3 regions of the Methylomonas sp. DH-1 genome follow, and region 2 is predicted to be linked to each of the others. Evidence: riboswitches for the same ligand, from Rfam matches in the RefSeq annotation. Region 2 holds a riboswitch; each other region holds the start of a gene.
The links. Region 2 has a riboswitch for cyclic di-GMP ahead of VXJ35_RS01735 (hypothetical protein). Riboswitches for the same ligand answer to the same signal wherever they lie in the genome.
Positions count from the first base shown of each region.

Region 1: linked by a shared signal. The riboswitch ahead of VXJ35_RS00350 (hypothetical protein) and the one ahead of VXJ35_RS01735 (hypothetical protein) in region 2 are both predicted to bind cyclic di-GMP.
Region 3: linked by a shared signal. The riboswitch ahead of VXJ35_RS10405 (filamentous haemagglutinin family protein) and the one ahead of VXJ35_RS01735 (hypothetical protein) in region 2 are both predicted to bind cyclic di-GMP.

Region 1 covers NZ_CP143089.1:81,932-84,195, reverse strand. The annotation lists gene VXJ35_RS00355 (hypothetical protein) at 1-237, opposite strand, end outside; gene VXJ35_RS00350 (hypothetical protein) at 488-1,291, opposite strand; cyclic di-GMP riboswitch class I at 1,416-1,494, opposite strand; gene VXJ35_RS00345 (TonB-dependent receptor) at 1,741-2,264, opposite strand, start outside.
Region 2 covers NZ_CP143089.1:379,757-382,020, forward strand. The annotation lists gene recB (exodeoxyribonuclease V subunit beta) at 1-183, shown strand, start outside; gene VXJ35_RS01730 (hypothetical protein) at 251-625, shown strand; cyclic di-GMP riboswitch class I at 733-812, shown strand; gene VXJ35_RS01735 (hypothetical protein) at 875-1,705, shown strand; gene VXJ35_RS01740 (hypothetical protein) at 1,780-2,264, shown strand, end outside.
Region 3 covers NZ_CP143089.1:2,219,662-2,221,925, reverse strand. The annotation lists gene VXJ35_RS10405 (filamentous haemagglutinin family protein) at 1-1,495, opposite strand, end outside; cyclic di-GMP riboswitch class I at 1,535-1,613, opposite strand.

The sequences.
Region 1 (2,264 bases), 300 kb from region 2:
TTTGACGTGGCGGTTGGCGGCCTGGCCTGTCGGATTGCTGCTGCCGACCGGCGTGATGTCATGCACCAAATTCAGGGCCGAAACTTCCGTGCGGCTGGTATTGCCCAGGTAAAAATACGAATCGCTGTAGCTTTTATAATCCGAAGCCTGCGTATCGAAAAACTGCACTAAAAAGTCGCCGGGATTAGAGGCCGTGCCGCCGTTGAGTAAGGCAAAGGCATTGCGGTCCAGGTTCATCGTAAAAGTCCCGCCCGCCGCGGCATTCAGCGTGGCCGCGAATGCACCGAAAGGGGTGAAAAATACACCTGAAACGCTGAGCGTAAGGACAAAGAAAATTCTTGGTGCCGAACCGGCACAACGAAAAGCAACTGACATGGGCGCTCCTGCGTAAATTAAGATTCCGGGGCGTTAGCCGGCCTGACCGGCGCAATTCCGGGAAAACCGCAACCGATCCCGAAAAAGCGTCGGCTGCGGCGCATAACCCGTGTTAAACCGCGGCTTGCCGGCGGGCGATGCCCAGCAAACCCAATAAACCGGACCCCATCATCCAAACGGCAGCCGGAACCGGTACTGCGGAAATTGAGCCGACGCTCAGTTTGAACGTGCCGACATTGGCCCCCTCGGTTCCAAACAACATGCTGGCATTGTCGGCACTCAGCAGCAAATTACCGGTCAATTGCCAGTTATTGGCATCTGTGAAGACCAGTGCCAAATCGGCCAACGCATAGGCTTCCATAGGGAAGAAAATATTGTTTTGCAAAGACCAATAGGCAGAAGCGCTGTTGTACTTAAGCGAATAATCGCCATAGACCATACCGCCGCCAGCATAAGGGCCGGCAAGCGCGGTGGCGCCTATGCCGATGGCTTGCACCCCGAGCATGCCCAGTTGCCCTGTTCCGGCAAAGCTGCCGGAATCGGAGTCGATGGCAAAGTCGGCGGAAGTGGCTTGAGCGTGGCGAGAAGTTGCTTGCACCGAATTGACAGAAGTACCGGTCAGGGTGTGGATCAAATTAGTAGAGTCCGATTCGACATTATCCCGACCGGCTAACAGCGCACCACCCGACTGCGTGGTGTAGTCGGATTCGGCCGCGTTATAAAACCGGTCGTTGAATATGCCGGCAATACCGCTGGCGCTGCCACCCAACATGTTGGCAAAGGCATCGCGGTCGAAATTGATGGTAAAAGTGCCGCCGGAACTGGCGTTTAGCAAGGTAGCGCTAGCGTTTGTCGAGGCGAATGCAAATGCTAGGGTTAGCGCTGGAAAGAGTAACTTGGCGGGTTTGGTATGCATATTTTTTCCTTAAAAATTACGGTTTACGGTTAGCGTTTAACTTGCAAACGCCAGGTGTCGAACCGGTAACGAGATAATCCGGTTCGATCGGCTGCCGCGTTACGACAGCCTCAACCTGTCGGTCGAAGGCAACCCGGCCGTCTTGTCGTCCAAGACCCGTGGCTTTCCGGCTCCGCCTCGCGGCGGATGTGGCTGGTGTCCTATGCCTGCAACATCGCTCCAGGCTGGCGAGATCACCAATGGCTACAGCGCGGCATCGATGGCCGTAGCGGGGCGGCGAAGTTCGATGCCGCCGCCAAAGCGTTCGCAACGGGATCGAAACATCGTCATATAGGAAGTCGGATGAACTAAAAAAACGACCACAAAAAAGTGGCGAACAGGTTTAATTTTTTGCGTCGACCGGGTTGGCGCGCGCGGTGCGAATACGGCGACTCGGCGCGGAGGATGGCTCAGTATTTCACCGACAAGGTCGCGAACAGCGACGTATTGGCCGCCGGCGCCACCCGGCCATCGAAATAGTCGTAGGGTAGGAAATAACGTTCGCCGGTCAGATTCTTGACGGTTGCGGCTAACTTAAAATGTCCGGTTTCGTAAGCGATGGCGGCATCGAAGCTGTGATAGCCGCTAGTTTTAAAGCCATTGTTGTTCGACAAAAAGGCGCCGTCGCGCAGATAAACGCCAAATCCAGCGCTCCAGCCATTAAGGATTCCGGCTTGAAAGCGGTAATGGCTCCAAACTCTTCCGGAATTTTCCGGCACCTGCGGCAAGCGGTTACCGGCGGCGACCCCGGCTTTGCCGTCGGCGAAGCGGGCGTCGGTATGGGCGTAATTGGCCAGTACGCTCAAAGCTTGGAATGGTTGCCAGGCCAGATCGGCTTCGATTCCCCGAGAACGTTGTTGTCCGGCCGCGACGGAACGGCGCTCGATATCGCCGCTATCGGTGACAGCGACCTGGCTGCGGTCTATCCGGTAGA
Region 2 (2,264 bases):
CTGGTGTTGCACGAATACCTGGGCCAACGCCTGCCGGATTACGATTACGCTCGCCATTTCGGCGGCGTCAAATACCTGTTCGTGCGCGGCATGCATCCCGACCGCCCGGCCAGCGGCGTATTCGCCGACCGCCCGGAACCAAGCCGGCTCGCCGAGTTGGCCGAGGTGTTTTTTCGAGCCTAAATAGCCACTTCCTACTGCGCAGAGGGCGTTAGCGTCTTCATTGCCACCCGCGGCTAGCGCGCCGTGAATGTCTCTGTCCGGTACGATCCGGTGCCGCCGACCGCTGCCGAAATATGTTAAATCACCGAAACCGATATCGGGATTTGCCGCCATCGAAAATAAAGGTGTTTTCTTACAAGCGCTTATCGACGGCGATTTAATTTCCAATTGGGTTATATCGCCGGTTTTCGGTCACCGCTTTTTGCCGGTGGCCGCCGTCGCCGACTCTCGCCGCAACCGGCGGCCACCAATCCAATACCCCTGCCAACGCCTTGTCTGCCTGTCGCCAACCCACTGCCGCTGCGCTTTGCAACCGCTCGGCGGCGGCAGTCGTGCGGTTTTCCGTGCCCTTTGTCCGGACTGCATGCAACTGGCACACAATCTGCAATTTCGACCGCAGTGACCGTAACGCATCCCGGCCGGCAATTGCGCCCGGATCGGCGCGTTAGCGGGCAGCGCAGACAGCAAGGAATGCGCCGTTCGGATGCGATCCGTTACGGCCTCAAGGAAGAGACGCTTCGCCACATCCGCCGCAAGACGGAGCCGGAAAGCCGCGGGTCTTGCTATGCCGAGACAGCCGGGCCGCCTCTCGAACGGGAGCCATCGGCGGCTTGAATCCGCCAATTGTATCTTTCAATTTAAGGAAAAAATTATGCAACAGACTGGATCGAAATCGCTGCGGCTACGCTGCTTCCTGGCCGCCGGCGCGCTGGCATTGGCTAACGCGGCAAACGCCGGCACCTTGAGCGGCGGCGTGTTCAACATTTCCTTCGACCATCCGGACGATTTGTTGTCCGGCTTGACCCTGGGCGACGGCGCGCTCACCGGGTATTACGTCGCCAATTATTTCGACAAACCGGTGGCCGACACTATGGATGCGTCGCAGATGGTAACTGTGCCGACCGGCAGCTATCCGGCGCCGGCCACGCTGTCGTTCGAGATCAACCCGTCCAGTTTGGCCGGCACCGGCATTCCGTTCGGCAGCGGCGGCCGTAACAACAAAGCCACTACGCTGGCCTGGGACAGCAGCCAGGATGCGTTGGCCAATGCTTCCAGCTTTACTGCCAGCGGCGTCGCCGGCTTGAACGGCGTGGTAATGACCCGCGGCAGTTTCACCGGTACCCTGCTGTCCGGCGATTACCAATTCGGCTACGTCGCGGCGCGCAACAACGGCGTCAATAGCGGCTGGGCTTTGACCAACAACGTCAGCTTTGCCTCCACCACTTTCGATACCCGCAACATTAGCGTGACGACCGACGGCGACAAACTGCTGTTTACCGGCGAACTCTGGTGGTCCGCCAGTACCAGTGCCTTTCTGTTCGGCGGCGACGGCCTCAGCCAAGCCGGCCGCGCCGGTAGTTTCAGCCTGGTTTCGCCGGCTCCGGCCGCGGTTCCGGTGCCGGCTGCGGCTTGGTTGTTCGGCAGCGGGTTATTTGGCGTCATGGCAGCCGTTAGTCGCAAACGCGCGGCCCTTTCCGCTTGAGCCGGCTAACGCACCCGAGCTAGTGCATCCGGGTGCGTTTTTACAGACTTCGTAAGCTTATTCCACCCGCGAACATGATGAACATCCAGTTAGTTAGATTATTAACCTCCCGTTTCGGCGCAGGCGCGCTGCTGGCGGCGGCAGTCTCGGCGCCGGCAGCGGCCGCCACGGTCTCCGGCGGCGCGATGATCGTAAATTTCGACCGCAACGCGCTGGCGGCAGCCATCGCGATCGACGAAACTCCGGCGCCGGCCATGTACCTGGAGGAGTTTTTCGACGCGCCGGCGTCGCGCAGCCGCAGCTATAACCAGATTCTGGAAGACCACTTGGTGCCGGGAGTCAGCGAAATCGCCGCGACCGGATTGGCTTTGGCCGTCAACCCCGGCCAGGTCGCCAATTTGACCGGTCGCCGCAGCAAACCGACCACCCTCGATTTCGACCCGGCCAACTTCGCGGCTTCCGTGAGCGGCGCGATCGGCTTGGCCGGCGTGTTCCGCTTCCGCGTCGATACCGGTACCGACTTCAACCGCATATTGTCCGGCGATTACACGCTGGAATA
Region 3 (2,264 bases), 1.8 Mb from region 2:
CGCCACCGGAGGTCAGCGTAATCGTACCGCCCTCGGCCAGCCGTTCTTGAATACTGCGGCTGATACGGTCCTTGGCGCCGGCGGTATCGACGATTTGGGTGTCGCCGCGCAAATCGACGTAAACCGTTTTGCCTTTCAACACGCCGGACTTCTGCAACGGCGCATCGCGCAAATCGAAGCTTTGTACCGACACCTCGCCGACGTTGCGTTCCATCGCCACCGCGACGTTTTTATAACCGGAAACGTCGATGACCGCGTTGCTGTCGACGCGGATGCTGCCCTTGGTACCCAAATTGGGTTTGGCCAGATTGTCGGTCGCGGTCAAGTTGACTTTACCGCTAGGGACTTTGATGCTGGCGCCACCCTCGACCACGATAGTGTTGGCCGTCGCCGCCAGATAGGAATCGGGCTGCACTTGGCCGTCGGCGGCGCTGCCGCCCTCGGCGTCGGCCACAATCTCGGTGTTGCTGTTGGCGCCGAAGGTCACGGTCGCCTTGGTACCCAGGCCGTCGCCGGCATCGGCCGCGCGGTCGGTACGGGTCGCCACCAGACGCGAACCAAGCACACCGCTCTTTTCGGCAGCTTGCAAGCGGATCGAACCGTTGACGTTGACCGAGGTAGTGGCGCTGACCCGGCCTTGCTGGTTGACGACGAAGCCGGCCATCGTCACGTTGCCCTGGCGCACGCTGATGTTACCGGACGTGGCGTTGGTGACCTTGCCGCCGGTATCCACTTCCACGATCAGACCGGCGAACGGATCGTCTTTGTTCGCCGTTTGCAAATAGACTTTGTCCTGGCTGGCGGCCAGGATGATTTGGCCCTGCTTGCCGCCGCTCAGCGTGCCGCGGTTCTCGATTTCGGGCGCGACGATGATAATGCGGCCGTTGTTATCGGTGGAAATTTTGGCGCCGGCCTCGATCAGAATTTTCGCGGTCTTCGGGTCCAATGTATCGCCCGGCGCCATCGGCTCTATCGCCAATGCCGCACTGTTGTTTTCGTCGAATACCCGGGTAATGCCGCGGTTGAATATTTCGTCGCTGATGTTCAGCGTGGTCGCGACCACGGTGTTGGTATTAATCACCGCATCCTTGCCGAACACGAACCCGTTTTTGTTGTATAGGTAGACTTGGCCGTTGGCGACGATCTGGCCGAAAATTCGGCTGGGATCGTGCTGGTTGATCCGGTTCAAAGCGATCGATTGGCTGTTCGGCTGCACGAATTGCACGGTGTTTTCCCGGCCGACGTTGAACTGGTCCCAGTTCAGAATCGCTTTGTCGGTGGTCTGGTCGATCCGCAGGGTATTGCCGATCACTTGGCTGGTCGCTGCGCCGCTGGTGACCCAGGTCGCCGCCGGAATCGGCAATTCGGCCCAAACCGGATTGGCGCCGCCAACCAGCATACCGCCGGTCAGCGCCAAGCGGACGCAGGCCACCAAAGGATTCAGTCGGAACGGTTCGCAGGATGTCTGCCGTGGAAATGCCGCGGATTTAGCCATGTCTCGGTTGCCTCGATCGGTTAAGTTCACCAGCGTACTGGCGGCAACCCGGCTGTCTCGACATCCAAGACCCGTGGCTTTCCGTCCCCGCTTCGCAACGGGTTTGGCAATTGCAATAAAAATTAAAAAACCTGCCTGAAACTTGTTCGTTCGGCTTTGTTTACGGCGTTCTGCCTAGCGCCGATTTCTCAGGCCGGTAAATCGTTTTCCGCAAAAGATTGGTTTTGGCTGAATAGCCATCCCAAACCAACTTTTATCAACTCAATATTACGAACCGGCCCGAGCTGATCCTACGAATCCGATAATTCGGATTCTCTGCTGGAAACTTCTAAAATTAAATCCCGTTCCGGCTTGTCCCAATGTCGTTAAGTTATCGACGGTAGCAGCGGGCCGTGCCCGCGATCAAACGGCTTCTGTCGCAGACATGGCCTGCTCCTACAGGACCTTTAAAAAAACAGGGATTTATTCAACACCCGATCCGAACCCTATTTTCTAAATAATCGAATCTGCAACAGCAAAGCTAAATTCAACTTTGCCAGCGCCATATATAGCCGCCGAATCGAAAACACGGCAATTCGAAAAAATCATGCCCTAACAGTTTAAATACTCAACCGGATTTAATAACTGCACCAAGGTATTAAATAATATTTATGACGAAATTATGACAATATCAAATATTTAAACTAGAAAAACATAACAGACTTCAACCGCTAAACATATATAAAAAATAGACCGCCAATAATTACCGAAATATTACAAAACTCCGGGA